Regions from separate parts of the Nocardioides candidus genome, predicted to be linked through region 1. Evidence: predicted binding sites of a transcription regulator. Region 1 holds the regulator's gene; each other region holds the start of a gene.
What was found. The regulator HrcA, encoded in region 1, represses chaperone genes, less so after heat shock. The targets are predictions, from matches to a motif close to TTGGCACTCGNNNNNNNCGAGTGCCAA.
Positions count from the first base shown of each region.

Region 2: a site for HrcA is predicted at 7,400-7,426, ahead of groL (chaperonin GroEL). Genes of this name have one in related genera too.
Region 3: a site for HrcA is predicted at 5,046-5,072, ahead of groES (co-chaperone GroES). Genes of this name have one in related genera too.

Region 1 covers NZ_JBGGWC010000001.1:1,906,786-1,917,071, forward strand. Annotated here, with positions in the region: gene ACAX67_RS09445 (AMP-dependent synthetase/ligase) at 1-1,581, shown strand, start outside; gene ACAX67_RS09450 (dioxygenase family protein) at 1,651-2,592, shown strand; gene hemW (radical SAM family heme chaperone HemW) at 2,617-3,840, shown strand; gene ACAX67_RS09460 (NINE protein) at 3,863-4,342, shown strand; gene ACAX67_RS09465 (DUF3097 domain-containing protein) at 4,356-5,210, opposite strand; gene ACAX67_RS09470 (adenylate/guanylate cyclase domain-containing protein) at 5,264-6,796, shown strand; gene ACAX67_RS09475 (hypothetical protein) at 6,793-6,927, opposite strand; gene ACAX67_RS09480 (MBL fold metallo-hydrolase) at 6,962-7,807, opposite strand; gene hrcA (heat-inducible transcriptional repressor HrcA) at 7,882-8,898, shown strand; gene dnaJ (molecular chaperone DnaJ) at 8,946-10,115, shown strand; gene ACAX67_RS09495 (16S rRNA (uracil(1498)-N(3))-methyltransferase) at 10,132-10,286, shown strand, end outside.
Region 2 covers NZ_JBGGWC010000001.1:1,192,285-1,202,570, reverse strand. Annotated here, with positions in the region: gene ACAX67_RS05935 (xanthine dehydrogenase family protein molybdopterin-binding subunit) at 1-526, opposite strand, end outside; gene ACAX67_RS05930 ((2Fe-2S)-binding protein) at 523-1,008, opposite strand; gene ACAX67_RS05925 (transcriptional regulator) at 1,099-2,340, opposite strand; gene ACAX67_RS05920 (XdhC family protein) at 2,371-3,495, opposite strand; gene ACAX67_RS05915 (vWA domain-containing protein) at 3,488-4,609, opposite strand; gene ACAX67_RS05910 (AAA family ATPase) at 4,606-5,490, opposite strand; gene groL (chaperonin GroEL) at 5,608-7,236, opposite strand; gene ACAX67_RS05900 (DUF3311 domain-containing protein) at 7,489-7,749, shown strand; gene mctP (monocarboxylate uptake permease MctP) at 7,746-9,437, shown strand; gene ACAX67_RS05890 (hypothetical protein) at 9,445-10,286, opposite strand, start outside.
Region 3 covers NZ_JBGGWC010000002.1:570,233-580,518, reverse strand. Annotated here, with positions in the region: gene ACAX67_RS12440 (DUF3618 domain-containing protein) at 1-118, shown strand, start outside; gene ACAX67_RS12435 (WD40 repeat domain-containing protein) at 195-1,286, opposite strand; gene ACAX67_RS12430 (hypothetical protein) at 1,340-1,507, opposite strand; gene ACAX67_RS12425 (class I SAM-dependent methyltransferase) at 1,593-2,762, opposite strand; gene ACAX67_RS12420 (MMPL family transporter) at 2,775-4,919, opposite strand; gene groES (co-chaperone GroES) at 5,232-5,525, shown strand; gene groL (chaperonin GroEL) at 5,662-7,290, shown strand; gene ACAX67_RS12405 (DUF1684 domain-containing protein) at 7,356-8,147, shown strand; gene ACAX67_RS12400 (GNAT family N-acetyltransferase) at 8,152-9,018, shown strand; gene ACAX67_RS12395 (FG-GAP repeat domain-containing protein) at 9,169-10,286, shown strand, end outside.

The DNA of each region.
Region 1 (10,286 bases):
TGGATCCTCGCCGACCTCGCGGTGATGTGCGCCGCGGGCGCGACGACCACGGTCTACCCGTCGACCGGCGCCGACGACACGGCCTACATCGTCGGGGACTCCGAGTGCCGGTTCGTCTTCGCCGAGGACGCCTCCCAGCTGGAGAAGCTGCAGGCCCACCGCGCCGAGCTGCCCGGCCTCGACAAGGTCATCTCGTTCGACGACTCCATCGCCGATGGCGACTGGGTGATCACCATGGACGCGCTCGGTGAGCTCGGCGATGCCTACCTGAAGGACCACCCCGACGCGATCGAGACGACCGCCAAGGACATCCGGCCCGACCAGCTCTCCACCCTGATCTACACCTCCGGCACGACCGGCAAGCCCAAGGGCGTGCGCACGCTGCACAAGGCCTGGGTCTTCGAGGGCGAGGCGATCAAGGCGCAGGGGATCCTCACCGAGGAGGACCTCCAGTTCCTGTGGCTGCCGATGGCCCACTCGTTCGGCAAGGTGCTCCTCTCCACGCAGCTGGCCTGCGGCTTCGCGACCGCGATCGACGGCCGGGTCGACAAGATCGTCGACAACCTGGGCGTCGTGAAGCCGACCTTCATGGGTGCGGCGCCGCGGATCTTCGAGAAGGCCCACGCGCGGATCGTCACCATGCAGGCCGCCGAGGGCGGCGCGAAGGAGAAGATCTTCAAGAAGGCCTTCGAGGTCGGCGTGAAGTACGACCGGCTGAAGATGGCCGGCAAGAGCGTCCCGCTCCCGCTGACGCTGCAGCACCGGCTCTTCGACAAGCTGGTCTTCAGCAAGGTGCGCGACCGGTTCGGCGGTCGGGTGAAGTTCTTCATCTCCGGCTCGGCCGCCCTCAACGCCGACATCGCCGCCTGGTTCCACGCGGCCGGCATCCTCATCCTCGAGGGCTACGGAATGACCGAGAACGCCGCGGGCGCGACGGTCAACCACCCCGACCAGTACAAGATCGGCACGGTCGGCATGCCCTTCCCGGGCACCGAGGTGCGCATCGCCGAGGACGGCGAGGTGCAGCTGCACGGCCCGCACGTCATGGCCGGCTACCACAACCGCGACGAGGCGACGGCCGAGGCGATGACCGCCGACGGCTGGCTGCGCACCGGTGACAAGGGCGAGCTCGACGCCGACGGCTACCTGCGCATCACCGGTCGCATCAAGGAGCTCTTCAAGACCTCCGGAGGCAAGTACATCGCCCCGCCCGCGATCGAGGCCAAGTTCAAGGCGATCTGCCCGTTCGTCAGCCAGTTCATGGTCTTCGGCGCCGAGCGCAACTTCGTCTGCGCCCTGGTCACCCTCGACCCCGATGCCATCGCGGGCTGGGCCAAGGACAACGGCATGGGCGGGGAGGACTACACCGCTCTCGTCCGCTCGGAGAAGGTCCGTTCGATGATCGGCGACTACGTCGACCAGCTCAACGGCCAGCTCAACCGTTGGGAGACCATCAAGAAGTGGGAGCTGCTCGACCACGACCTGACCATCGAGTCGGGCGAGCTCACCCCCTCGCTCAAGGTGAAGCGCGCGATCGTCGAGTCCAACAACAAGGACCTCATCGACTCGTTCTACTCCTGATCGCGAGCGCTGGGCCGGAGCACCGCCGGCTCACAGGATGCCCACAAGCTTGCTGGCTTCACTGGGCGCATGACGACCAGTGACGACCACGACCACGAGCCCGAGGCCCACGACCTCGGGCTGCAGCACGACCTGACGCAGCTGTCGGAGCAACGCGGGCGGGCCTGGGGCCGCCGCGGCCTGCTCGGACTGATGGGCGGCCTGAGTGTGGCGGGGGTGGCCGTGGCGGCGGGCTGCTCGGTCGGCGACAGCGGCGACAGCAGTACGTCGTCGGGCTCGTCGGGCTCGACCGGGGCCGCCGGCGGGGCGCCTGCCGGTGGTCCAGGCGGCGCTCCGCCGGCGGGCGGCAGCATCGGCGGCGACTCGAGCGTGGAGGTCGCCGACGGCGAGATCCCCGAGGAGACGGCCGGCCCCTACCCGGGCGACGGCAGCAACGGGCCCAACGTGCTGACCGAGTCGGGGATCGTGCGCAGTGACATCACCTCCAGCTTCGGCACCGCGTCCGGTGTCGCGGCCGGGGTCCCGACAACGGTGCGGCTACGTCTCTACGACCTCTCCGGCGACGACATCACCCCCCTCGCGGGCGGGGCGATCTACCTGTGGCACTGCGACCAGGAGGGCCGCTACTCGATGTACGACGACGAGATCGTCGACGAGAACTACCTCCGCGGGGTGCAGGAGGCCGACGACAAGGGTTGGCTGGAGTTCCGGACGATCTGGCCTGCTTGCTACGACGGCCGGTGGCCGCACATGCACTTCGAGGTCTACGAGACCCTCGCGAAGGCGACCAGTGCCGACAACAAGCTGCGGACCTCCCAGCTGGCGCTGCCGCAGGACGTCTGCGAGACGGTCTACGGCAGCGTCGACGGCTACGAGGCGAGCGTGGACAACCTCGCATCGGTGTCGCTCGACACCGACGGGGTGTTCTCCGACGGCTACTCGTTGCAGGTGCCGAAGGTGACCGGCTCGGTCGACGAGGGCTACACGATCACGCTCAACGTGCCGGTGTAGGCACCGCCCTGAGAGGATGGCCGGGTGCCGTCCGCGTTGCCCGAGGGGGATCCCGCTCCGAGCGACGGCACCCTCCCCCCGCAGGCGCTCGAGCGCCTCGGCACCCGGCCGTTCGGCTTCTACGTGCACGTCCCGTTCTGCCGGGTCCGCTGCGGCTACTGCGACTTCAACACCTACACCGCCGAGGAGCTCGGCGGCGGGGTGTCCCGGGCGTCGTACGTCGACCACGCGATCAGCGAGGTCCGGCTGGCCCGCGCCGTGCTCGGGGACCGCGACCTGCCGGTCGGGACGGTGTTCCTCGGCGGCGGCACGCCCACCCTCCTGCCCGCCGCCGACCTCGGCCGGCTGTTGCGGGCGATCGACGACGACTTCGGGCTGGCACCCGGCGCCGAGGTGACGACGGAGGCCAACCCCGACTCCGTCGACCGCCGCTACCTCGACGAGCTGCGGGCGGCCGGCTACGACCGGATCTCCTTCGGCATGCAGTCGGCGGTGCCGCACGTGCTCGCGACCCTCGACCGCACGCACGATCCCGAGCGCGTGCCCGGCGCCGTCGCGGACGCCCGCGCCGCCGGGTTCGAGCAGGTCAGCCTGGACCTCATCTACGGCACGCCGGGGGAGAGCGGCGCCGACTGGCGCACCTCCGTCGAGTCGGCGCTCGCCTGCGCGCCCGACCACGTGTCGGCGTACTCGCTCATCGTGGAGGACGGCACGGCCCTGGCCCGCCGGGTGAGGCGGGGCGAGCTCCCGATGCCCGACGAGGACGACCTGGCCGACAAGTACGTCGTCGCCGACGACCTCCTCGTCGACGCGGGTCTCCAGTGGTACGAGGTCTCCAACTGGGCCCGCGACGACGCCGCCCGCTGTCGGCACAACCTCGCCTACTGGCAGGGCGACGACTGGTGGGGCGTCGGTCCCGGCGCGCACTCCCACGTCGGCGGGGTGCGGTGGTGGAACGTCAAGCACCCCGCGGCGTACGGCGACCGGCTGGCCGCGGACCGGAGCCCCGCCCACGCCCGCGAGACCCTCGACCCGGAGACGCAGCGGGTGGAGCGGGTGCTGCTGGAGGTGCGGATCCGTGACGGTCTCGACGCCGGGGCGCTGGACGACGCCGGTCGCGCCGAGGTGCCCCACCTCGTCGGCCAGGGGCTGGTCGAGTCCCTCCCGTGGGAGCACGACCGGCGGGTGGTGCTCACCCGCCGGGGCCGGCTGCTCGCCGACCTCGTCGTACGCCACCTGCTGCCCTGACCGGCCCCGTATGCTCCCGTCCGTGGGACAGCAGCCGCCGGAGTACGAGCCCTACCAGGAGCCGGGCCAGCATCCCGGCCAGCAGTACGGCTACGGCCAGCAGCCCTACGGCCAGCAGCCGTACGGCCAGCCGGAGTACGGGCAGCCGGAGTACGGGCAGCCGGGCTACGGCCAGCAGCCCCAGTCCTACGGACAGCCGCCGCCGCCGTACCAGCAGCCGGCCCCGGCCTACCCGTTCAACCCCGCGGTGCCCTACGGCCTCGACCCGGCCACGGGCCTGCCGTACTCGGACAAGACGAAGATCGTCGCCGGTCTGCTCCAGCTCCTCATCCCGCTCGGGTTCGGGCGGATGTACATGGGGCACGTCGGCGTCGGGGTCGCCCAGCTGGTCGTCACGATCGTCACGTGCGGCCTCGGCTCGATCTGGCCGTTCATCGACGGCATCGTCATCCTCGCGGGCAGCCCTCGCGACGGCATGGGCCGCCCGATGAGGATGAGCTGACGGCCGCGGCGCCTCAGCCGGCGGTCGGGTCGGCGGTCACGAAGTCGATCAGCTCCTCGACCCGCCCCAGCAGCTCGGGCTCGAGGTCGGCGTAGGACGTCACCTTGGAGAGGATGTGCTTCCAGGCGCGCGCGATGTCGGCCTGGTCGCGGTGCGGCCAGCCGAGGTGCTGGCACACGCCCTTCTTCCACTCGATGTTGCGCGGGATGGTCGGCCAGGCGCGCAGCCCCAGTCGTTCGGGCTTCACCGCCTGCCAGACGTCGATGTAGGGGTGGCCGACGATCCGCACGTGCGGGCCGTTGGGCCCCCGCACGATGGCGTCGGCGATGCGGGACTCCTTGGAGCCGCGCACGAGGTGGTCGACGAGCACGCCGACCTTGCGCTGCGGGCCGGGCTTGAAGGAGACCAGGTGGTCGGCGAGGTCGTCGACACCGCCGAGGTACTCCACGACCACACCCTCGATGCGCAGGTCGTCGCCCCACACCTTCTCGACCAGCTCGGCGTCGTGGCGGCCCTCCACGAAGATCCTGCTCGCCCGGGCGACCCCTGCCTTGGCGTCGTGGACGGCGATCGACCCGCTCGCGGTCCGGGTCGGCTTCGCGGGGGCGGCCCGTCGCACGGGGGCGGTGAGGATCACCGGCCTGCCCTCGAGCAGGAAGCCCGGCCCGAGCGGGAAGGTACGGCGCTTGCCGCGCCGGTCCTCCAGCGTCAGCGTGTGCAGGTCGCGGTCGACCGCGACGATCTCGCCGCACCAGTCCGCGGTGACCTCCTCGACCACCGCGCCGAGCTCCGCGGGCGCCTCGACGGCGCGCCCGTTCTTGGGCTTCTTCCAGTCCCCGGAGAGCACATCGGTCCCGTAGCGATCCACGACCGACCACGGTATCGGTGGACGGACGCCGTCCGGCGCGGGACACTCTGGGCGTGCTCGATCGCATCACGGCGTGGCTGTACGAGCGCCTGGGATCCCGCTACTGGCTGGTGCTCGCGGTCGGCCAGGCCGTGGTGTCGATCTTCGTCGCCCTGCTGACGGTCGTGATCCTCGCCTCCTACTACGACGCGAGCGCCCGCCAGGTCGTGCGGCTGGCCACGTTCGGCTCGATCCTGACGGCGATCGCGATCTTCGGGGCGTCCTGGCGCACCCGGTCGGCGTTCTGCGCCGTCCGGACCTGGCACGACACCCCGGTGCCGACCGCGGCCGAGACGGTCAGCGCCTGGGAGACCGCCACGACGCTGACCTACCGCCAGTTCCGGCGCAACAGCTGGTGGATCAACCCGTTCGTCGTGCTGCCGACCAGTGCCTTCGGCGTCGTGCTCTTCGACCTGCGTTGGACCGACTTCTTCGCTCTCGTGCTGGCCTGCGTCGTGCCGGCCGTCTACGCGACGATCCTCAGCTACTCCGCGGGCGAGATGCTCTCCCGGCCGATGGTGCGCGACATCGCGACGGTGCTGCCCGACGACTTCCCGTTCGCCCGGATCGGTCTCCCGGTCCGCAAGCGGATCCTGCTCGGTCCGTCGGTCTACACGATCGCGACCGCGCTGCTGGTCGCGAGCCTGCTCGGCGACCGCAACGGGTCGCAGGACCTCGTGCTGTCCGTCGTGGCGTCGGTCGGCGTCGGCCTCGCGCTGTCCCAGGAACTCTCCGTCCTGCTGGCCGAGGCGATCACCACGCCCATCGAGCGGGTGCGTAGTGCGATGGCGCGGGTCGCCGGTGGCGACCTGACGGCGCGGGTGCCGGTGACGACGAGCGACGAGCTGGGGGAGCTCGCCCACGACTTCAACGTGATGGCGCGCGGCCTCGAGGAGCGGGAGCAGATGCGTGCGGCCTTCGGGACCTACGTGGACAAGGAGGTGGCGGCCCTCATCCTGTCCGGGCAGTTCCCCGACGAGGGCGTGGAGATCGACGTCTCGATCATGTTCTGCGACGTCAGGGGCTTCACGTCGTACGCCGAGGCCGCGCCGGCCCCCGAGGTCGTCGCCACGCTCAACCGCCTCTTCTCGGCGATGGTGCCGGTCATCGACGAGCACGGCGGGCACGTCGACAAGTTCATCGGCGACGGGCTGCTTGCGGTCTTCGGCGCGCCCGAGCCCTACCTCGACCATGCCGACCGGGCCGTCGAGGCGGCGCTCGCGATCGTCGAGGCGACCGCGCGGGCCGGCACCGGTCTCTCGGTCGCGGTCGGCGTCAACACCGGGCGCGTGGTGGCCGGGTCCATCGGCGGTGCGGGCCGGCTGAACTTCAGCGTGATCGGCGACGCGGTCAATGTGGCGGCGCGGGTCGAGGCGGCGACCCGCGAGACCGGCGACGACGTCCTCATCACCGGCGCCACCGCGAGCATGCTCCAGCGCGACGTGACGCTGGTGTCGCGCGGCACCATGCCGCTCAAGGGCAAGGCCGAACCGCTCGAGGTCTTCGCGGCGGTACGCGCCGCGGCCGCGGACCCGGCCTTCTCCTAGTGGAGCGGGTTCGGTCCCTCCTGCTCCACGCCGGGAGGCAGGTCGTGCTGTTTGGTGAGGTCGGGGTCGTCGTAGGGGTCGTCGACAGGCGCCTCGTCGGGCTCGGGCTCGGGCGCAGGCAGGTTGGTCATGCCGGAGCGATACCCGCGAACGGCCCGACGATCCTCAGATGAGGGGGAGCCGCTTCTGGGCGCGGGGGAGGTGCTCGTAGCCCCGGCGTACGGCGTCCGCCAGCCGCTCGCTCGGGAACGGCCACTCCGCGGCGGCGAGCGCCTCGGCGACCGGCACGCCCCGGCCGGCGAGGTCGCGGATCGTCTCGGCGACGACGCCGATGTCGGCGCGCTGGTCGAAGACGAACTCGCGGTCGACGACGGCGCCGTGCCCGGGCACCACCACGGTGGCCGGCGTCATCAGGTTGGTCACCAGGTCGAGGGTGAGCGGCCAGTCGAGCGGGAAGCTGTCGGCGCCGTAGGCGGGCGGGCCCGACTGCTCGACCAGGTCGCCCGCCAGGACGACGTCGGCCTCCGGCACCCGGACGACGAGGTCGCCGCCGGTGTGGCCGCGGCCGGGGTGGACCAGCTCGACCGCGCGGTCGCCGAGGTCGAGCACGGAGGCCGAGCTGAACGTGCGGTCGGCCGGCACGATCTCGGTCGCGCGGATGTCGGGCACCCGCGGGTCGTCGTACTGCTCCGACTTGGCCTTCCACGCCTCGCCGCTGGCGACCGTGCGCGCGGCGGCCTCCTCGGTCGCGTGGATCGGGAGGTCGCCGTACTCCTGGCGGAAGGTGCCGTTGCCGAAGGTGTGGTCGAAGTGCTCGTGGGTGTTGACCACGGCGACGACGTCGCCGGCGCCCAGTGCCCGGATGTCGTCGATGACGTCGCGCGCCAGGGGGCCCGACGCGTAGGTGTCGACGACGGCGAGGCCGCGGCTGCCGCCGACGAGGCCGATGTTGAGGTCGATGAACTCGTAGTGGGCGACCCACACCCGGTCGGCGATCTCGGTGAAGGGCATGGGAGGACGCTAGTGGAACCGCCGCGGGCGGGTACTCTTGGCACTCACGAGACCCGAGTGCCAGAGGAGGCGAGATGCAGGAGGACCGCAGGCTCGCCGTGCTGCGCGCGATCGTCGAGGACTACGTCGCCACCGAGGAGCCCGTCGGCTCCAAGGCGCTCGTGGAGCGGCACGGGCTCAACGTGTCGCCGGCGACGATCCGCAACGACATGGCGGCGCTGGAGGAGGAGGGCTACCTCCACCAGCCGCACACCAGCGCCGGCCGGGTGCCGACCGACAAGGGCTACCGGCTGTTCGTCGACCGGCTGACCACCCTCAAGCCGATGAGCCAGGCCGAGCGCCGGGCCATCACGACCTTCCTCGACGGTGCCGTCGACCTCGACGACGTCGTGCACCGCTCGGTCCGTGTGCTCGCCCAGCTGACCCGTCAGGTAGCGGTCGTGCAGTACCCCACGCTCTCGCGATCGACCGTGCGGCACATCGAGATCGTCGCGCTGACCCCCATGCGGCTGCTGGTCGTGCTGATCCTCAGCACCGGCCGGGTCGAGCAGCGGCTCGTGGAGCTCGACCGCGACCTTGCCGACGACGAGCTCGTCGCGCTCCGCTCGCGGATCAACCTGACCGCCACCGGCGAGCAGATCTCCGACGCCGTCGTCGCGCTGACCGCGCTCGTCGCCGGTGACCCTCCGGCCTCGCCGGTGACCACGTCGGTGGTCGAGACGCTGGTGGAGGCGATGAGCGACCACCGCTCGGACGAGCGCATCGCCGTCGGCGGTACGGCGAACCTGGCCCGCTTCGGCGACAGCTTCGACTCCGCCGTACGTCCGCTCCTCGAGGCGCTCGAGGAGCAGGTCGTGCTCCTCAAGCTGCTCGGCGAGGCGTCGGGCAGCGGCGCGCTCACCGTGCGGATCGGCGCCGAGGGACCCTTCGAGGAGCTCGCTTCGACCAGCGTCGTCGCCACCGGCTACGGACCGGGCGACGCGCTCGCGTCGCTCGGGATCGTTGGACCGACCCGCATGGACTACCCCAGCACGATGGCGGCGGTGCGCGCCGTCGCCAAGTACGTCTCCCGCATCCTCGACGAGGGCTGACCGGCCCCGTCCTCCCGTAACACCGTCATCCAGCAGCAAGGAACCACGTGAGTCAGGACCTGTACGACCTCCTCGGTGTCGCCCGCGACGCGGACGCCGACGCCATCAAGAAGGCCTACCGGCGCCTCGCCCGCCAGCTCCACCCCGACGTCAACCCCGACCCGGAGGCGCAGGAGCAGTTCAAGCAGGTGTCGGCGGCCTACGAGGTGCTCTCCGACCCGCAGAAGCGCGCGGCCTACGACCGCGGCGGCGACCCCTTCGCCGGCGGCTTCGGCGGTCAGGGCGCCGGCTTCTCCTTCACCGACATCATGGACGCCTTCTTCGGCGGCTCCGCCGGCGGCGCCACGCGCGGACCGCGGCCCCGCACCCGGCGCGGCCAGGACGCGCTCATCCGGCTCGAGGTCGACCTCGCCGAGGCCGCGTTCGGCGTCTCGCGCGAGCTCAAGGTCGACACCGCCATGCGCTGCACGACCTGCGGCGGCGACGGCGCGGCACCCGGCAGCGAGCCGGTGGCCTGCGAGACCTGCCACGGCCAGGGCGAGGTCGCCCACGTGCAGCGGTCGTTCCTCGGCGAGATCCGCACCCTGCGACCCTGCCCGGCCTGCCGCGGGTTCGGCACGATCATCCCCGACCCGTGCCGCGAGTGCGCGGGCGACGGACGGGTCCGCTCGCGGCGCACGCTGACCGTCAAGATCCCCGCGGGCGTCGACACCGGCACCCGGGTGCAGCTCAGCGAGCAGGGCGAGGTCGGCCCCGGCGGCGGTCCGCCGGGAGACCTCTACGTCGAGATCCACGTCGCCCCGCACCCGACCTTCACCCGCCACGGCAACGACCTGCACTGCGTCGTCGCCGTGCCGATGACCGCTGCCGCGCTCGGCACCTCGCTGACGCTGCCGACGCTCGAGGCCGACTTGGCCGGCGCCGACGGCGCGGCCGGGTCGGGGCTCGAGACCTCCTTCGCGCTCGACATCCCGCCCGGCACGCAGTCCGGCACCGAGACGGTGGTGCGCGGGCACGGCGTGCCCGGACTGCGCGGCGGGCGCGGCGACCTGATCGTCACGGTGTCGGTCGAGACGCCGACCAGGCTCGACGAGCGGCAGGAGCAGCTGCTGCGCGAGCTCGCCCAGGCGCGCGACGAGGAGCAGCCCACCGGCCACGTGAAGCCCGCGCAGAAGTCGGTCTTCGGCCGCCTCCGCGACGCCTTCAACCAGCACTGACCTCCCGGGCGGTCCGGTGACGCTCCCTCAGCACCTCGTGCCCTCGCTCGCCGGCGTCACGGCCGGCGAGGTGGTGACGGTCGAGGGCGACGAGGCCCACCACGCCGTGGTCGTACGCCGGCTGCGGGTCGGCGAGGCCGTCACCCTCGCCGACGGGGCCGGTGTGGTCGC
Region 2 (10,286 bases), 710 kb from region 1:
CGCCCTCCTCGGAGTCCAGCGTCCACACGGCGGAGACGTTGGTGCCGAGGTCGGGATGCGCGAGCACCTTGTCCTCGGCGGCCTCCTTGAGGTCGACGACGACCGGGAGCTCCTCGTAGTCGACCTCGACCAGCTCGGCCGCGTCCCGCGCCTCGGCGGCGGTGCGCGCGACCACGACGGCGACGATCTCGCCCGCGAAGCTCACCCGCTCGGCCGGCATCGGCGCGTGGTCCGGCGTCTTCTGCTCGTCGCTGAGCGGCCAGGCGTTGGCGATCACGCCCTGCACGTCGGCGACCTCGCGGCCCGTGAAGACGTCGACCACGTTGGGCGCCGCCTTGGCGGCCGTGGTGTCGATGCTCGTGATCCTCGCGTGGGCGAAGGGACTGCGCACCATCGCCAGGTGGAGCATCCCGGGCAGCTGGATGTTGTCGGTCCAGCGGGTGCGGCCGGTGATGAGTCGCTGGTCCTCCTTGCGGCGGCGGTCGCGCCCGACCTCCCGGGCCGGCGCGTCCTGCGTGGTGCTCATGCGCTCGCCCCCTCGGCCCGGTCCGAGCCGGCGGCGGCGTGCTGCACCGCGCGGACGATGTTGTGGTAGCCGGTGCACCGGCAGAGGTTGCCCTCCAGACCGAGCCGGATCGCCTCCTCCGACGGGTCGGGATCGTCGTTGAGCAGGTCGATGGTCTGCATGATCATGCCGGGCGTGCAGTAGCCGCACTGGAGCCCGTGGCACTCGCGGAAGGCCTCCTGCACCGGATGCAGGGCGCCGTCGGTGGCGATGCCCTCGATCGTGGTGACCGCGGCCCCGTCGGCCTGGACCGCGAGCACGTTGCAGGACTTCACGCTGGTCCCGTCGAGGTGGACGGTGCAGGCGCCGCAGTTGCTCGTGTCGCAACCGACGACGGTGCCGGTCTTCCCGAGGCGCTCGCGCAGGTAGTGCACGAGCAGCATGCGGGGTTCGACGTCGTCGGCCACCTGCTGACCGTCGACGGTGAGGTTGATCCGGGTCATGACGCTCCCTTGGGTCGGTGACCCAGGTCACGCTAGGGATCGAAGGTTGGCGGATGGTTGCGCGGTTGCGAGGCTCGCTGGGCCCGCGCCTCAACCAGCGGAGGTGGCGATCGCCAGCCGGGCGCGCAGGAGCGGCACGGCGGGGTGCGCGCGGCCGTTGACGGCCGGCAGCGAGGCGAGGCAGACCTCGAGCACCTCGGAGTCGTACGGCGCAAGCTCGCTGTAGCGCAGGACCGCGTCGGGCAACGGGTCGGCCAGCAGCGCCTCACGGACGGCGACGGCGAGGTAGTCGGCCATCTCCGCGAGCGCGGGGCTGTTGGTGCCGGGAAGCAGGTCGCCGCCGTACGCGTCGAGCGCGGCCGCGACCTGGCCACGGCGCAGCAGGGCGAGCACGTGCTCGACGTCCGTCGCGATCGGCATCAGCAGCCGGTAGGGCCGCGAGGCGAGCTGGCCGCCGAGGGCGTGGCGCAGGTGGGAGACCTCGGCCTTGAGCGTGGAGAACGTCACGGCCTCGTCGCCGTAGAGCATGGCGTGGAGCTGGTCGAGCGAGAGGCCCTCGGGGTGCAGGGCGAGCAGCGCCAGCACCTCGGTCTGGCGGCGGTTGAGCAGCAACCGCTGCCCGTCGATGCGAGTCTCGGCGGTGCCCAGCAGCGTCATCACCAGGCCGGGGTCGGCCGTCACCTCGTCGCCGTGCAGCATCCGCGAGCTCGGCATCGCCTGCTCGATCAGGGTCGCGAGGACGCGGGCGGTCGCCAGGCCGATCGGGTGCGTGCGGTCCCAGGTCGTGGAGATGTCGAGCACGCCGAGCCGGACGCCGCTGACGGGGTCGTGCACGGGTGCCGCCCAGCAGACCCAGTTGTGCACGATGGGCGCGTAGTGCTCGGCGCTGAAGACCATCGAGGGCTGGTCGGCACGGTTGGCGAGGTCGAGGGCGTTGGTGCCGACGGAGCGGTCGTCCCACCGCCCGCCGGCCACGAAGTTCACGCTCTCCGCGCGGCGGCGCATCACCCTGCCGCCGTAGGTCCAGAGGATCCGGGTCTGCGGGTCGGTGACGGCCACCACGAGGTCGCCGTCCTCGGCCGTGCGGCGCAGCTCCTCCTCGACCCGCTCCACCGCGACCTGCAGCGGCGAGCCCTTCCAGAGCGAGGCCGTCTCGGACTCGTCGGCCAGCGGCGCCGCCTCGACACTCGGCGGCAACGCGGCCTCGGAGCGGGTCCAGCTGTGCAGGATCTCGGGTCGCACCAGCCGGTCGACGTCGCCGGCGTGCTCCATGAAGCGCGCCCAGGCGGTGACCGCCTCGGTCCGTCGGGCCTGCAGCTCCGCACGCGCCATGTCCGCCACTCTAGGCCCGGTCCGCAACCCTCACGAGAGGTCGCGGTGGATCCGTCCGGCCGTGGTCGCGAGCGGCTCGCCACTCCCGCCCCAGCGGCCGGCGACGATCTCCGCGGCGATGCTGATCGCGGTCTCCTCGGGGGTACGCGCGCCGAGGTCGAGCCCGATCGGGCTGCTCAGCCGATCGATCTCGGCGTCCGTCAGCCCGGCCTCGCGCAGCCGGGCGAGGCGGTCGTCGTGCGTGCGGCGCGAGCCCATCGCGCCGACGTAGGAGAGCTCGGGCAGGCGTAGCGCGACCTCGAGCAGGGGTACGTCGAACTTGGGGTCGTGCGTCAGCACGGTGACCACCGTCCGCGGGTCGATCCGGCCGGCCTCGTGCTCGGCGGCGAGGTAGCGGTGCGGCCAGTCGACGACGACCTCGTCGGCATCGGGGAAGCGGCTGGTTGTGGCGAAGACGGGCCGGGCATCGCACACGGTGACGTGGTAGCCGAGGAAGCTGCCGACCCGGGCCACCGCCGCCGCGAAGTCGATCGCGCCGAAGACGAGCATCCGCGGGCGGGGCGCGAACGCCCACACGAACACCCGCATGCCCTCGCCGCGGCGCTCCCCGTCGGGACCGTAGGTGAGCGTGCCGCTGTGGCCCGAAGCCAGCAGTCCGAGCGCGTCGTCGTGCACCGCGTCGTCGATCCGCTCCGAGCCCAGGCTCGCGCTCATCGCGTCGGCCCGCACCAGGGCGCGACGACCGAGCATGGCCGGGTCGGGGTGCTCGACGACGGTCGCCACGGCGATCGGGCTGCCCGCCTCGATCTCGCGGGCGATCTCGCCGAGCTCCGGGAAGGTCTGCTGGTCGACGCGCTCGACGTAGACGTCGAGGATCCCGCCGCAGGTCAGGCCGACCGCGAACGCGTCGTCGTCGCTGACGCCGTAGCGCTGCAGCACCGGGGTGCCGGAGGCGACCACCTCCTGCCCCAGCTCGTAGACCGCTCCCTCGACGCAGCCTCCGGAGACCGATCCCACCGCCGAGCCGTCCGGCCCGACCAGCATCGAGGCGCCCGGCGGGCGCGGCGCGGACTGGAAGGTCGCGATCACGGTGCCGACGCCGACGGTCTCGCCGGCCTCCCACCACCTCAGCAGCTCGGGCAGCACCTCACGCATCGCCGATCACCTCCAGCAGCGCGCAGAAGGTCGCGAACGAGTGGCCGGCGAGGAGGTCGTCGACGTGCGGCAGCACGGCCGCGATGCCCTGCTGCACCGGCTCGTAGCCGGGCTTGCCGCGGTGCGGGTTGACCCAGACCACGCGGTGCGCCAGCCGCCGCAGCCTGGCCACCTGCTCGCCCAGCAGCGCGGCGTCACCGCGCTCCCACCCGTCGCTGAGGATCACCACGACCGCGCCGCGCGCCAGGCCGCGCTGCCCCCACCGGTCGAGGAATGCCTTGAGGGTCTCGCCGAGTCGCGTGCCACCCGACCAGTCTGGCACCGCGTCACCAGCCGCCCTGATGGCGCGATCGGGGTCGCGCAGACCCATCGGCCGGGTCAGCCGGGTCAGCCGGGTGCCGACGCTGAAGACCTCGACGCCACCGGGGCGCGCAGCGCCGACGATCCGGTGCGCGAGGCGCAGCAGCGCGTCGGCGTACCCGCTCATCGAGCCGGACACGTCGACCAGCAGCACCACCCGCCGCGGCCGCACGGCGCGCTGCCGCCGGTGGATGCGGGCCGGCTCGCCCATCTGGCGCAGGCTCGCGCGCAGGGTGCGGGAGGCGTCGACCTCGCCGCGGCGATGAGGAGCGCGACGGACCGCCCGGCGCACCGGTGGCGCGACCGGGAGTGCGTCGAAGAGCAGGGCCAGACGGGCGCGATCGGCCGCGTCGAGGGTGGCGACGTCGCGGTGGCGGAGCACCTCGGTGGTGCTCACCGCGGCCCGGACCGGGCCGTCCGCGTCCTCCGCACCGGCTCCGGCGTCGGCAAGGTCGTCGGGCAGCAGCACCCGCACCGGCGGCCGCGCGGGCGCCTGGTCGGGCGCCACCGTCAGCGCGCGGTCCTCGCGGAACCACTCCTCGAAGATCCGGTCGTGGCGGGCCAGGTCCTCCGGCGAGGCGCACAGCGTGGCCCGGCCGGCGACCCTCGTCGTCGCGCGGTCGCCCAGGCCCGCGTGCGCGACCGCCTCGAGGTAGGCCAGCGCCCGGTCCTGGGTCACCGCGACGCCCGCCGCCCGCAGCGCCGCCGCGAAGCCGAGCAGCACCTCGTCGGCCTCGTGGGTGGTCGTGGTCATGGCGTCAGCATCCGGTCGAGCGCCGCCCGCACCCGCTCGGCGTCGTCGCGGTACTTCACCAGCGCGCCCAGGCTCCGCGCCGCGGTGCCGAGGTCGAGCTCGGTCGTGCCGAGGTGGTGCAGCGCCCGCGCCCAGTCCAGGGTCTCCGCCACGCCCGGCGGCTTGATGAGGTCGGCGCCGTCGCGCAACTGCTGCACCACGCCCACCACCTGACGGGCCAGCTCGGCGCTGACCTCCGGCGCGCGCGACCGCACGATCGCGATCTCGCGCTCGAGGCCCGGGTGGTCGATCCAGTGGTAGAGGCAGCGCCGCTTGAGGGCATCGTGCAGCTCGCGCGTGCGGTTCGAGGTCAGTACGACGACCGGCGGCGTCGCGGCCTGCACGGTGCCGAGCTCCGGGATCGTCACCTGGAAGGTGCCGAGGACCTCGAGCAGGAACGCCTCGAACTCGTCGTCGGCGCGGTCGACCTCGTCGATCAGCAGCACCGCAGGGCTCTGCTGGAGCGCGGCCAGCAACGGGCGGGCCAGGAGGAACCGCTCGTCGTAGAGACCCTTCTCGGCCTCGACCACGTCCCGCGGACCGTCGACGCCGCCCGAGAGGGCCTCGAGCGCACGAAGGTGCAGGATCTGGCGCGGGAAGTCCCAGTCGTAGAGCGCCTGGGTGGCATCGATGCCCTCGTAGCACTGCAGCCGGATGAGGGGCTGGTCGAGCGCCTCGGCGATCGCCTCCGCCAGCGCTGTCTTGCCCGTGCCCGGCTCACCCTCCAGGAGCAGCGGCCGGTGCATGGCGAGCGCCAGGTGGAGGACCGTCGCCAGGTCGGCGTCGCACAGGTAGCCGGTGTCGCCCAACCGGCGCGCCAGGTCGGTGACAGGTGCCTCCATGGGGGTGAGGCTAGGTCCGCACCGTTGGTCCGAGGTTGGCCGGGAAATGGGCACAGGGCCCCTCGCCGGAGCGAGGGGCCCTGTGGTGGTGCGTGAGTGACTTCTCCGCCGGTGGGCTCAGAAGTCCATGCCGCCCATGCCACCGGACGGGTCGCCCATGGGGGCGGCCTTCTCCGGCTTGTCGGCGACGACGGCCTCGGTGGTGAGGAAGAGCGCCGCGATGGACGCAGCGTTCTGCAGCGCCGACCGGGTGACCTTGGCGGGGTCGATGATCCCGCTGCCGATCATGTCGACGTACTCGCCGGTCGCAGCGTTGAGGCCGTGACCCGCCTCGAGACCGCGGACCTTCTCGGCCACGACGCCACCCTCGAGACCGGCGTTGATCGCGATCTGCTTGAGCGGCGCCTCGATGGCGACCTTGACGATGTTGGCACCGGTGGCCTCGTCACCCTCGAGCTCGAGCTTGGCGAACGCGCCGAGCCCGGCCTGGACGAGCGCCACGCCGCCGCCGGCGACGATGCCCTCCTCGACCGCAGCCTTGGCGTTGCGGACGGCGTCCTCGATGCGGTGCTTGCGCTCCTTGAGCTCCACCTCGGTGGCCGCGCCGACCTTGATGACGGCCACGCCGCCGGCCAGCTTGGCGAGGCGCTCCTGCAGCTTCTCGCGGTCGTAGTCGGAGTCCGACTTCTCGATCTCGGCGCGGATCTGGTTGACCCGTCCCTCGATCTGGCCCGCGTCGCCCGCACCCTCGACGATGGTGGTCTCGTCCTTGGTGATGACGACCTTGCGCGCCTGGCCGAGCAGCTCGAGTCCGGCCGACTCGAGCTTGAGGCCGACCTCCTCGGAGATGACCTGGCCGCCGGTCAGGATCGCGATGTCCTGCAGCATGGCCTTGCGGCGGTCACCGAAGCCCGGGGCCTTGACGGCGACGGACTTGAAGGTGCCGCGGATCTTGTTGACGACCAGGGTCGAGAGGGCCTCGCCGTCGACGTCCTCGGCGATGATGACGAGCGGCTTGCCCGACTGCATGACCTTCTCGAGCAGGGGCAACAGGTCCTTGACGTTGCTGACCTTGGAGTTGGCGATGAGGACGTAGGCGTCCTCGAGCACGGTCTCCATGCGCTCTGGGTCGGTGACGAAGTAGGCCGAGATGTAGCCCTTGTCGAACCGCATGCCCTCGGTGAGCTCGAGGTCGATGCCGAAGGTGTTCGACTCCTCGACCGTGATCACACCCTCCTTGCCGACCTTGTCCATCGCCTCGGCGATGGCCTCGCCGACGGTGGTGTCGCCACCGGCGGAGATGGTGGCGGTCGAGGAGATCTGCTCCTTGGTCTCGATCTCCTTGGCCATGCCGAGCAGCTGCTCGGACACGGCGGCGACGGCGGCCTCGATGCCACGCTTGAGACCCATGGGGTTCGCACCCGCGGCCACGTTGCGCAGACCCTCGCGGACCATCGCCTGGGCGAGGACGGTCGCCGTCGTCGTGCCGTCGCCGGCGACGTCGTCGGTCTTCTTGGCGACCTCCTTGACCAGCTCGGCGCCGATCTTCTCGTAGGGGTCCTCGAGCTCGATCTCCTTGGCGATGGAGACACCGTCGTTGGTGATCGTGGGGGCACCCCACTTCTTCTCCAGCACGACGTTGCGGCCCTTGGGGCCGAGGGTGACCTTGACGGCGTCGGCGAGCGTGTTCATACCTCGCTCGAGACCGCGCCGGGCCTCCTCGTTGAAAGCAATCAGCTTCGGCATAACTCCTGCGATTCCTTCGCAAATGAGATGTCTGGCGGACCCGGGTCGTCGCCCGCGACGGACGGCCAGACCGATCCGACGGACCCTTCCCGCCGACGCTGCTGACCTCGACTCACCGAGCCAGGAACTTGTCACTCTCATGTCGAGAGTGCCAACGTCATGTTTAGCACTCGACCCAGGCGAGTGCAAGCGCGGCGTCGTTGCTGCGACGCAACCTCTTGACGCCGCGCCGACCGTGAGTAGCGTCCGAGCATGATCTCGGGCAAGGAAGGCCGGGATCCGGCGCGCTCCGGCGACGCCGCGGTCCCCCGAACCGACAAGCGCAAGATGGCCCTCGCGGGCGTGCTGCTGGTGATCCCGGTGGTCGCCCTGATGTGGGTCGGCAGCTACGCGAAGGACGAGCCGGAGCTCTGGGGCTTCCCGTTCTTCTTCTGGTACCAGTTCGTGTGGGTCTTCCTGACCTCGGCGCTGACCTGGACCGCCTACCGGCTCACCCTGGCGGCGCGACGATGAGCGCGCTCGGCGTGCCCGTCCCGCTCGCCGCGGGCGACGGCGTCAACTGGGTGGCGATGTCGGTGCTCGTCGCGCTGTTCCTGGTGGTCACCGTCCTCGGCTTCCTCGCGACGCGCTTCCGCCGGGCGGCCGACATGGACAGCCTCGACGAGTGGGGCCTCGGCGGGCGCCGTTTCGGCACCTGGGTCACCTGGTTCCTGCTCGGCGGCGACCTCTACACGGCCTACACGTTCGTCGCCGTGCCGGCCGCGATGTTCGCCACCGGCGCCGTGGCCGGCTTCTTCGCCGTGCCCTACACGATCGTGCTCTACCCGATCATCTTCCTCTTCATGGCGCGGCTGTGGTCGGTCAGCCACCGCCACGGCTACGTCACGCCGGCCGACTTCGTCAGGGGCAGGTACGACGACCGCGGCCTCTCGCTCGCCGTCGCGGTCACCGGCTTCGTGGCGACCATGCCCTACATCGCGCTGCAGCTGGTCGGCATCCAGGCCGTCCTCGAGGTGGCCGGGCTCGGCGGCAACGACAACGTGGTCGTGCGCGACCTGCCGCTGCTGGTCGCGTTCGCCGTGCTCGCGGCCTACACCTACTCCTCCGGCCTGCGCGCGCCGGCCGTCATCGCGTTCGTGAAGGACTTCCTCATCTACCTGGTGGTCATCGTCGCCGTGATCTACCTGCCCTCGCAGGTCGGCGGCTGGGACGCGGTCTTCGGAGCGGCCAGCGACAAGATGGCGACGACCAGCGAGGCGACCGGCAAGCCCACCGGCGTCTTCCTGCCCGGCGCCGGGCAGTACTGGGCCTACGCCACCCTCGCGCTCGGATCCGCCATGGCGCTCTTCATGTACCCGCACTCGGTCACCGCGAGCCTGTCGTCCGACAGCCGCAACACCGTGCGACGCAACGCGGCCATCCTGCCGGCGTACTCCTTCGTGCTGGGGCTGCTCGCCCTGCTCGGTTGGGTCGCCATCGCGGCCGGCACCAACCCGGTCGGCGCCGACGGCAAGCCCAACGCGCAGCTGGTCATCCCCCAGCTCTTCGAGGACCAGTTCCCCGCGTGGTTCGCCGGCGTCGCCTTCGCCGCGGTCGCCATCGGAGCGCTCGTGCCGGCGGCGATCATGTCGATCGCCGCCGCCAACACCTTCACCCGCAACGTCTACAAGGAGTGGATCCGCAAGGACGCGACGCCGGCCGAGGAGGCGAAGGTCTCCAAGCTCATGTCGCTCGTGGTGAAGCTGTTCGCCCTCGTCTTCGTGCTGACGTTGGACAAGCAGAACGCCATCAACTTCCAGCTGCTCGGGGGCGTCTGGATCCTGCAGACCTTCCCGGCGATCGTGTTCAGCCTCTTCACCCGCTGGTTCCACCGGTGGGGGCTGCTGGCGGGGTGGGCGGTCGGCATGGTCTACGGCACGGTCGCGGCCTACCGCGTGATCAACCCGGCCACCGGCTCGCACTTCGGCGGCAGCGTCGCCGACATCCCCGGCATCGGCGAGATGGGCTACATCGCGATGACCGCGTTCGTCCTCAACGTGGTCGTGGCGGCACTGGTCACGCTCGCGCTCAACGCCGCGAAGGTGCCCAACGGTCGCGACCACACCGCGCCGGCGGACTACTTCGCCGACAAGGACGACCCGCGGGTGCAGGCCGACCTGGCCTCCGAGGACGACCTGACCCGCACCGAGCCGCAGACGTGACGGGAGGTCAGCGTCCGGCGACGGCGAAGCTCGCGACGAAGGACTCCTCGCCCGGCGTCCACCCGCCGATGTCGGAGACCCGGTAGACGTAGGGCGTGCCGATCCGCCACGCCAGGATCGCCGCGCCCGCCCAGCGGGACTCGAAGAGCACCGTCCGGTTGTCGGCCCAGCCGAGGACCGGGCAGCACTGCTTCCATCGCGCGTCGTCCCCCGACCACGGCCGCATGGCGAGCACCATGTCGGCCGCGAACGGGCGACCGCTCAGGGTGCCGTCGACCACGGCGACCGCGTCGATGCTGCGATAGGTGCCGTCGTCGGTCTCGAGCGGCCCGGCGAGGTAGAGCGAGCCGGCCCACCAGCCGCCGCTCCCCCAGGACGCCCGCCCGTAGGGGTCGTCGCCGTCCGCGAGCACGATGGTGCGGGTCGGGTCGAGCGTCGTCCCCCGGTCCTCACCGCTCGCGGAGAACAGCCGCTTCCTCCCGGCGTCCGAGGTGAGGACCGGCACCTCGATCAGCCCGTCGGAGTCCCACGACGCGCCCTCGGCCGCCCACCGGGCGGTCGGGATGCTCGCCCACGATCCTGCGACGACGTCGTAGACCTCCAGCGACCGCTCCTGGACGAAGAAGGCGTGGAGACCGTCGGGCGCCAGGCTCGCCTGGGTGACGGGCGGGCGCTGGTTGCCCCCACCGTCGGCGACCGGGTCCAGCCGCGAGGTGTCGAGCGTGTACGACGCCCCGTCGGACCCGATCACGACGACCCGCCCGGGGTCGTCGCCCCAGAGCTGGACGATGCCGACCGCCGCCATCCCTCCGGGCCACGCGGGCCGTCCCGGCGACAGGTCGACCACCG
Region 3 (10,286 bases), on a different contig from region 1:
GTCCGCCACCGATGCGGTGCAGGAGGTGCGTGCAAGCGCCGAGGACAGCGCAGCGAACCTCAAGGACGAGGGCCAGTCGGCCGTGCAGGCCGTCAAGGAAGAGGCGCCCGGCACCTGACGGCAGGTCCACGAGCGACGCCGTCCACCGGTCACCGGTGGGCGGCATCGTCGTGCTCCCGGAGCGCTCCGGCTGATCAGCGGGACGTCTCGAACGCCACCCCGTAGGTGCCCTCCGACGGGGTCCAGTCGATGGCGGTGGAGAGCTCGCCGGTCGCCACGTCGATGCGCACGACGGCGGTGCGGTGCGGCAGGTCGACCCCGGCCAGCAGGTGGCGCTCGTCCTCCCAGGCGAGCTGCTCGGAGAGCCAGGCGCCGCGCCGGTACGACGGCCGCGGGAGCACTCGGCTGAGGTCGCCGGTCCGCGCGTCGAGCACCACGAGCCGGCGCCCCTCGAAGGCGAGCAGCCGGCGTCCCGACGGGCTGAAGGCGACGGGATAGGTGCCCTCCGCGTGCCACAACGGGTCGCGGCTGGCGAGGTCGACGACCTCGAGCGCGTTGTGGTCCTTGCCAGTGCGGAGCGCGACCAGGCGGGCGCTCGGGGCGACCGCGGTGGCCCCGTCGAGGGATCGGACCCTGCGCGGGGCGCCAGAAGCCGGCGCGAGCCAGGTGTCGGTGCGTCCGCCCCAGCCGGTCGTCAGCACCGCGGTGCCGTCGACCACGCCGACGACGGAGGTCAGGAAGGCCGGCGCGACGTGCAGTGCGACCCACGACGTCCCGCCCGTCGTGACGTCGGCCCGGTGCAGGCGGGTGGGGCGCTCCAGACCGGTCTCCGGCGGCGTGAACGTCAGCCAGTGGAGGGTCCGCCCGTCCGCGCTCAGGACAGGGGGCGAGCTGACCGTCCCGGACGCAAGGACGCGTCCGCTCCGGTCGAGCCGGTAGATCGCGGTCGTGCCCTCGAAGTACTGGTCGCTGGTGGCGAGGAAGTCGTCACCGAGCCGGGCGATCGAGGTGGTGCCGTGATCGGGCAGCACGCGGACGATGTGGCCGTCGGGAGCGTGGTAGCGGTGCCCGATGACGTAGCCGATCGCCGGCGGGCGGCCGACCCGCAGTCCCGCGAGCCAGGCGGTGGCGTCGAGGCCCGTGGGCGCCGCGGTCGTCACCGCGGTCGTCGGGCTCGACGGCGTGGTGGGTGACGACGGTCCCGCCGACGGGCCGCCGCCACCGCACCCGCTCAGGAGTACGGCGGCAGCGACCGCGGCGGCAAGGAGCTGTCGGGACGGGGCCATGCCCGTAGGACGCACGACCCCGGCTGCAGGTTGGCGCCCCGGATGCGGGCCGGTCAGCTGTGCACCGTCATCACCATCGCGATGACGATCAGGACCGTGCCGAGCGACAGCAGCAGCACGGTCTCGCCGGTGCGTGAGGAGCGGTGGGCTCCGCCTGCGCCGTCGGTGCGGGCGCCGGCCGTGACGGGCTCGGTCGCGCGGTGCTTCTTGGTGGTGCTCATCGGTGGATACCTCCGAGATCGGGATCCTTACACCGATCCGGACGAGGCACCCTGCCCGAACATCACGCGATTTCGGAGAAAAGGCTCAGAAGGGCGTCACGAGGAGCGCGGTGCCGTGCCCCTCGACCCGGGTCAGCACGAGGGTCGCCTCCTCGTCGCCCACCAGCGCCAGCCGCTTGCGCAGCGCCTCCGGGGTCACGTCCACGCCGCGCTTCTTGATCGTCAGCCGGCCGATCCCGCGCTCGCGCAGCGCCGCCTTGAGCTGCTTCTCGCGGTAGGGGAGGTGCTCGACCACCCGGTAGCCGCGCGCGAACGGGGTGCGGAAGGACTGGTCGGAGGTGACGTAGGCGATCTTCGCGTCGAGGAGGCGGCCCGCCACCCCGGCAGCGACCGCGGTGACCAGGCCGGCGCGGATGACCGCGCCGTCCGGCTCGTAGAGGTAGTCGCCGACGGGACCGACCCCGACCTCGTCGACGCCCGGGTCGTCCTCGTCGGTGATCGATGCCAGCCCGCCGGGGCCGATCACGGTGGCGCGACGGTCGGCGGTCGCCGTACGCCCGGACCAGAGCGCGGCCTCCTTGACCTCGCCGCCGTCGCTGACCCACTCGGCCTCGACGCCGGCGGGCACCAGGTCGTGGGGGATGCCGGGGGCGACCTTGACGCAGGCGTCGCGGCGCAGCAGCTCGGTGACCCACGACCACGGCGGCACCCAGTCGTCGACGTCGAAGCTGCGGCCGGCTCCGGTGCGGCGCGCAGGGTCGGCGAAGGCGATGTCGAAGGGGGCGTGGTTGACGGTCGTCGCGTCGGCGACCTGGACCGCGCCGGGAAGTCCGAGCGCCGCGAGGTTGGCCTCGGCGACGGCGACCCGCACGGGGTCGCGGTCGACACCGGCGCAGACCATCCCGGTGCGCGCCGCGGCGATCAGGTCGCCGCCGATCCCGCACCCGAGGTCGATCAACGTGGTCGCGCCGAAGGCGCCGTAGCGCCCCGCGCGGTGCGTGGACACCGGGAGGCGGGTCGCCTGCTCCAACGCGTCAGGGGTGAAGTAGAGCCGGGCGGCAAGGTCGCCGAACTTCGCCTCCGCCTTGGCGCGCAGCTCGACCTGGGTCAGGGCGGTCGCCACCGCCTCCGGCGGAGCAGTACGACGGAGCTCGGCCTGCGCCCGGAGCTCGGGGACGTCCACGAGCTCGGTCGCCCGAGCGAGGAGCGCCTGCCCCTCGTCGGTGAGCAGCCAGCGGAAAGACTCCAGGTCCACCCGCCGATCCTGTCAGGTGGTGGTCTCGACCTCGCGGTGCGGGCGCTCCTCGTCGCCGTGGCCGGGCCACCAGGCGGCGTGCCCGATGAGCGCGGTCAGCGACGGCGTGAAGAACATCGCCATCACGAAGGCGGCGAGCAGGATGCCGATGGCGAGGGCGAAGCCCATCGAGACGATCAGCGTGTTGCCGCCGAGCATCAGCGAGCCGAACGTGCCGGCGAGGATGACACCGGCCGACGCGATGGTGGGGCCGGCCTCCTTGACCGCGAACGCGGCAGCGGCGCGGGGCTCCCGGCCCTCGCGGGCCTCCTCGCGTAGTCGCGCGATCATCAAGATGTTGTAGTCGGTGCCGAGGGCCGTGACGAACAGGTAGATGTAGATCGGCAGCATGAAGATCAGGCCGGGCTCGCCGCCGATGTGCTGGAACGCGATCACCGTGGCGCCGAGGGTCGCCGCGAAGCCGAGACCGACCGCGGCCATGAGGTACCACGGGGCCACGAGGCTGCGCAGCAGCAGCGCGAGGATCAGCATGATGACGATCGCCGCGACCGGGAAGACGACCTTGTAGTCGCGTGCCATCGCCTTCGACATGTCGGCGAAGATGCCGGGCGTGCCGCCGACGTACGCCTCGGTGCCGTCGGGCGTGTACTTGTGGGCCGCGTCGCGGATCGGGCCCGCGACGTTGTCCTGGGCCGCGTCGGACGTCGGGTCGTCGGTCAGGGTCACGTAGAGCTGGTAGGCCGATCCGTCCTTCGAGGCGACCGGGTCGCTCACCTTGTCGACGCCATCGGCCTCGCCGAGCGCGGTCTTGAGCGGTGCGAGGTCCTCCGCGGTCACGTCCTCGCCCTGGGTGTCGACCAGCACCGGGACGGGATCGGCGGCGCCCTTCGAGAAGTGGTCCTCGAGGGTGTGCTGCGCCTCGGTCGACTCCACGCCCTTGGGCAGGCTGGAGGCGAAGTCGAAGGACGGGTTGAAGCCGAGCGCCGCCAGCGCGATCACGGTCATGACGCCACCGGAGGCGAGGGCGATCATGCCGGGCCGCTTCCCGACCGTGTCGCCGAACTTCTTGAACGTGCCGTGCTGCGGCTCGCGCTGCCAGGACTTCGAGGGCCAGAAGAGCGCCTTGCCGAGCAGCGAGACGATCGCGGGCACCAGCGTCAGCGCCGCGAGCAGCGTGACGAAGACGGCGATCGCGAGGGCCGGGCCGATCGCCCGGAAGATGCTGAGCGAGCTGAGGATCAGCGCCATGAACGACACGATCACCGCGCCACCGGCGGAGGCGATCGCCTCGCCGGCGCGGTCGAGGCTGTGGATCACCGAGTCCTTCACGGCCGCTCCCTGGCGCAGCCGCTCCCGGTGCCGGAAGAGGAAGAAGAGGATGTAGTCGGTGCCGACGCCGTAGAGGACCACGACGAGGATCTGCTCGACCGACGAGTCGGCCTTGAGGTCGAAGACCTTGTTGGCCCACCCGATCGCACCCGTCGCGATCACCGACACGAGTGCGACCGTCACGATCGGCAGGAGGCAGATCAGCACGCTGCGGAAGATGAGCGCGAGCAGGCCGATGATGAGGACGACGGTCGCGATGCCGACGATGAGCAGGGTCTTGTCGCCGGACTCCTGGGAGTCGAGGCTCTGCGGGACGGTGCCCGTCGTGCGGATCTCGAGGTCGGTGCCGTCGGTCAGGCTCTCGATGTCGTCGCGCAGGTCCTTGCCGTCGTCGATGTTCTGCGGGTCGTAGCCGCTCGCGTCCTCGGCCAGCGGGATGACACCCAGGAGGACCGTCCCGTCCGCCGACAGGTTCGGGTTGCCCTTCTCGTCGGTCATCACGACGGTCTGCTGGAAGGTCTTCTTCGACAGCTCGGGCCCGAGCTTGCCGGCGATGTCCATCGCGGCCTTCTGGTCGTCGCCCGACAGCTTGCCGCCACCGTCGCGCTCGACGATGAGGATCGCGCCGGGCGCCGATGCCTGGGCGAACTCGTCGCTCTGGAGGTTCATCGCCTTGATCGACTCGTAGTGGTCGGGCAGGAACTCCGAGTTGTCCTGCGTCGACTCCAGGGCGGGCGCGAACGCGCCGACGAGGACGGCGATCACGACCCACGCGGCGATGACGTACCAGCGGAAACGGGTGACGAAAGCTCCGAGCGCACCGAACATGGCCCCGACGCTAGTGGTTGACGGTGCGGCACGGTCAACCGACTTTGGTCGGTGTTGTCGCGGCGCCGGCGGGTCCTCCGTCGTCAGCGCCGGGCAGCGTGCGGGGCCGAGGACCCAGGGGTCCCTCTGGCACTCGTTGGCCGTGAGTGCTAGTTTCGGCGTTGGCACTCTCGTCATGAGTGTGCCAGCGCTTGCCGATGAGAGTGCGACCCCCGCGACGGCGTACTCCTGGAGGCAAGCACCAAACGTGGGCGGGCGTCAGCCCGTCGGACCTGCACACCAGATATCGAAGTGAGAAAGAGGTCGATCGACGTGTCGATCAACATCAAGCCGCTCGAGGACCGCATCGTCGTCAAGCCGCTCGAGGCCGAGCAGACCACCGCCTCCGGCCTGGTCATCCCGGACACCGCGAAGGAGAAGCCCCAGGAGGGCGAGGTCCTCGCGATCGGCCCCGGCCGGGTGGACGACAACGGCAACCGCGTCCCGCTCGACGTCGCTGTCGGTGACAAGGTCATCTACAGCAAGTACGGCGGCACCGAGGTGAAGTACTCCGGCCAGGAGCTGCTCATCCTCTCGGCGCGCGACATCCTCGCCGTCGTTTCCTGATTGATTTCGAGACGGCCGAGGCACACCGGCGCTGACGCGCCGGTGTGCCTCGGCCTCCTCAATCTCCTCGCCTTTCGGGACCGGCTCGCAAGCTCGCCGCTCCCGGGCTCGGACCCTCTCTACTAGGAGTAGACGAATGCCGAAGATCCTGGAGTTCGACGAGGGCGCCCGCCGCGCCCTCGAGCGGGGCGTTGACGCCCTCGCCAACGCGGTCAAGGTGACGCTGGGCCCGAAGGGCCGCTACGTCGTCCTCGACAAGAAGTGGGGAGCCCCCACCATCACCAACGACGGCGTGACGGTCGCGCGTGAGATCGAGCTCGACGACCCGTTCGAGAACCTCGGTGCGCAGCTCACCAAGGAGGTCGCGACCAAGACCAACGACGTCGCCGGCGACGGTACGACGACCGCCACCGTGCTGGCGCAAGCGATGGTCCACGAGGGCCTGCGCGCCGTGGCCGCGGGTGTCAACCCGATGGGCATCAAGCGCGGCATGGACGCCGCGGCGCAGGCCGTGTCCGACGCGCTGCTCGCGTCGGCCCGCGAGGTGGAGTCGAAGGACGACATGGCCAACGTGGCCACGATCTCCAGCCGCGACAGCCACATCGGCGACCTGCTCGCCGAGGCGTTCGACAAGGTGGGCAAGGACGGTGTCATCACCGTCGAGGAGTCCAACACCATGGGCACCGAGCTCGAGTTCACGGAGGGCATGCAGTTCGACAAGGGCTACATCTCCGCCTACTTCGTGACCGACACGGAGCGCATGGAGGCCGTCCTCGAAGACCCGTACATCCTCCTGCACCAGGGCAAGATCTCGGCGATCGCCGACCTGCTGCCCCTGCTGGAGAAGGTCATCCAGGCCGGCAAGTCGCTCTTCATCCTCGCCGAGGACGTCGACGGTGAGGCCCTCTCGACGCTCGTCGTCAACAAGATCCGCGGCACCTTCACCGCCGTCGCGGTCAAGAGCCCTGCCTTCGGCGACCGCCGCAAGGCGATGATGCAGGACATCGCGATCCTGACCGGTGGTCAGGTCATCGCGCCCGAGGTCGGCCTCAAGCTCGACCAGATCGGTCTCGAGTCGCTCGGCCAGGCCCGTCGCGTCGTCGTCACCAAGGACAGCACCACGATCGTCGACGGCGCCGGTGACTCCGCGCAGGTCGAGGGCCGGGTGGCGCAGATCCGCAAGGAGATCGAGGCCGCCGACAGCGACTGGGACGAGGAGAAGCTCCAGGAGCGTCTCGCCAAGCTCGCCGGCGGCGTCTGCGTGATCAAGGTCGGCGCGGCCACCGAGGTGGAGCTCAAGGAGCGGAAGCACCGCATCGAGGACGCCGTCTCCGCGACGCGCGCCGCGATCGAGGAGGGCATCGTCCCCGGCGGTGGCTCCGCGCTCATCCACGCGGTGTCGGTGCTCGACAAGGACCTCGGCCTCACGGGCGACGAGGCGATCGGCGTGCGCATCGTGCGCAAGTCCGCCGAGGAGCCCCTGCGCTGGATCGCCGAGAACGGCGGTGAGAACGGCTACGTCGTCACCACCAAGGTCCGCGAGCTCGGTGTCGGCAACGGCTACAACGCCGCCACCGGCGAGTACGGCGACCTGGTCGCCCAGGGCGTCCTCGACCCGGTCAAGGTGACCCGCTCGGCGCTGGTCAATGCGGCCTCGATCGCCGCGATGCTGCTGACGACCGAGACCCTCGTGGTCGACAAGCCCGAGGAGGAGGAGCCCGACGCAGGCACCGGCCACGGGCACGGTCACGGCCACGGTCACTGATCGATCCCGCACGTCCACCGGGTCGGCTCTTGTCAAAGGAGCCGACTCGGTGCATTTTTTCCCCGGTGGACGATGCGACCTTTCTCGGGGAGTGGCGCGACTGGCACGAGGCCCGCGAGCAGCGGCTGGTCTCGCCGCACGGCTTCCTGGCCATCACCGGCCTGCACTGGCTCGACGACGCACCAGCACGGATCCCCGGCGTGCCCGGCGCGTGGTCCTTCGGGCCGGACGGCGTCGTCGTCGAGCTCGGCGAGGACGAGCGGCTGAGCCTCGACGGGCGTGACCTGGCGGGCCGGGCCGTGATCGGAGAGGTGGACGAGAGCGGGATCCTCGCGGAGTCGGGTGACCTGCGGATCGAGGTCGCGCGCCGCGGCGGTGCCGTGCTGCTCCGGCCCCGCGATCCCGCGCACGCGCTGCGCACGGAGCACCGGGAGACCCCGACCTACCCGCCCTCCCGGCACTGGCAGGTGGCCGCGACGTTCCACCCCTACGCGGCGGTGGCGCCCACCGACATCGAGATCCAGAACCTTCCCGACGCCGTCGTCGAGGACGCGGTCGGGGAGGTGACCTTCCGGATCGACGGGGAGGAGCAGCGCCTCGTGGCCCTCGACGACGAGGGCGGGTTGTGGCTGCTCTTCTCCGACGCGACATCGGGCCGCACGACGTACGGCGCCGGGCGCCAGCTCTCCGCCCCGCCGCCGGGGCCTGACGGGACTGTCGTGCTCGACTTCAACCGGGCCACCAACCTGCCGTGCGCCTACACCGCCTTCACGACGTGCCCGATCCCGCCGCCTCAGAACCGGATGAAGATCCCGGTCGCGGCGGGCGAACAGGTCCCGTCCGATGAGGCATGCTGAACCCATGCTGTGGAGGGTGCGCGCCGACCTGCCGAACCGCCCGGGCAAGTTCGCTGCCCTGGCGCAGGAGTGCGGCACCGCGGGGGTGAACATCGGCGCGATCCAGGTCTTCGGCGGTGACGATCCGAGCATCGCGACCGTCGAGGTGGTGCTCGACAGCCCAGCGGACTGGGGCGAGGCCGAGGTCGTCGACGTCGTCAGTCGCTCCGGTGGCGAGTCCGTCGTGGCGCAGTCGGTCAACGAGCATGCGCTCGACGACCAACCGACCCGCTACGTGCGTGCGGCGCAGAAGATCCTCGACCACCCCGCCTCCTTCCCCGACGTGGTCGCCCACCTCTTCGACGCCGACATCGAGCCGAGCCACGGCTCGGAGGACGTTCTGGAGATGACGGTCGGCACCGCGGTCATCCAGGTCCGGCGCGACGCGCCCTTCACCCCCGCCGAGCGCGCCCGCGGCTCGGCGCTGGCCGAGCTCGTCGGTGACGTGCTGAGCCGGCAGGCGCCCGCCGCGCCGGCCACGGCCGACGCCTCCGAGCCGACCTACGTCACGGGCGAGGCCGAGGTGTCCTGCCTCGTCGGCGGCCGGGTCGTCGGCCGCGCCTGGCACGAGACGCCGGCCGAGTCCGACGCCCCCTGGCCGGTCGACATGTGGGTCGAGCCGGCCTGGCAGCGCCGCGGGCTCGGCACCAAGCTGCTCTCCGACGTCGCCCGGATGGCGCGCGCCCGCGGTGCGGACGAGATCGTGCTGACCGCCCCCGCCGACAGCCAGTCCGTGCTCCCCATGGTGCTCTCCGCGGGTCTGCGCGGTCGCATCCGGATGGCGGGAGACTCACTCACCGTGCGGATCGCGGTGGGCGAGCTCAGGGTGTAGGGGTCTTTCGCTAGTCATTTCGCGTCATTGACGCTCCAGCGCAGCCGGAGAGAGCATCGGTCCTCACCTTTCAGCTCCCCGGAAGGCTCCCCCATGAGCGATCGAACAGTCCTGTTCGCGCTGTCTGGCCGTCGAGCACGACGAGCAGCAATGATCGCGCTCGCGGTCGCCTTCTGCGGCTGGCTGCCGGCGATGGCGGCATCCACCGACTTCGACCCGGCGCCCGGGAGTCCCAAGCACCTCGACCGGTCGCCCGGGAAGGTCGCACTCGCGGACCTCGACGGCGACGGCGACCTCGACCTCGCGGTCGCCGAGCCGCTCGGCGACGTGATCGGCGACAACGACCACGTGGCCATCTTCATGAACAACGGCGCCGGGAGGTTCGCGGCACGGAGCACCAGCCCCGAGTCGACGGGTGACAATCCCTCCGACATCGAGCCCGCAGACATCGACGGTGACGGCGACCTGGACCTCGTCATCCCGAACTACTCCTCGGGAGACCTGACCATCCTCGTGAACAACGGCCTCGGCAACTTCTCGCCGCGCTCGACCAGCCCGGAGACCGGCTACGACACGGCGGTCGCGGTCGCCGCGGTCGATGTCGACGGCGACGGCGACCTCGACCTCGCGGTCGCCCAGGACACCGCCAAGCGGGTGGCGATCCTCGTCAACAACGGCCTCGGCAACTTCAGGCCCCGCTTCACGAGCCCGGAGCTCGCGATCGCCGACCCGCACGACATCGTCGCGGCCGACTGGGACGAGGACGGGGACATGGACCTGGCGGTGGCCAGCGTCAACGCGCACTGGGTCTCGGTGCTCTACAACACCGGCGTCGGCAACTACGTCTACCGCGACTTCATCACGGTCCGGCAGACGGGCAACGCGCCCGACGCCCTCGCCGTCCTCGACGCCAACAAGGACGGGCATCCGGACCTCGCCGTCGCGAACCGCACGGACAACACCGTGTCGGTCATGCTCAACAACGGCCACGGTCTGCTCACCCAACGCACGACCGGTCCCGAGGCGGTCGGCCTACGGCCGAACGACCTCACCGCGGCCGACTTCGACGGCGACGGTGACACCGACCTCGCGGTGGTCAACGGCAACTCCGGCGACGCGACGATCCTCGTCAACAACGGGTTCGGCAACTACAGCGCGGCTCCGACGAGCCCGGAAGGGATCGGCAGAGGACCGGTCGGCGTCGCCAGCGGCGACATCGACGGCGACGGGGACCCGGATCTGGTGGCCTCGGCCTTCAACGACTTCGA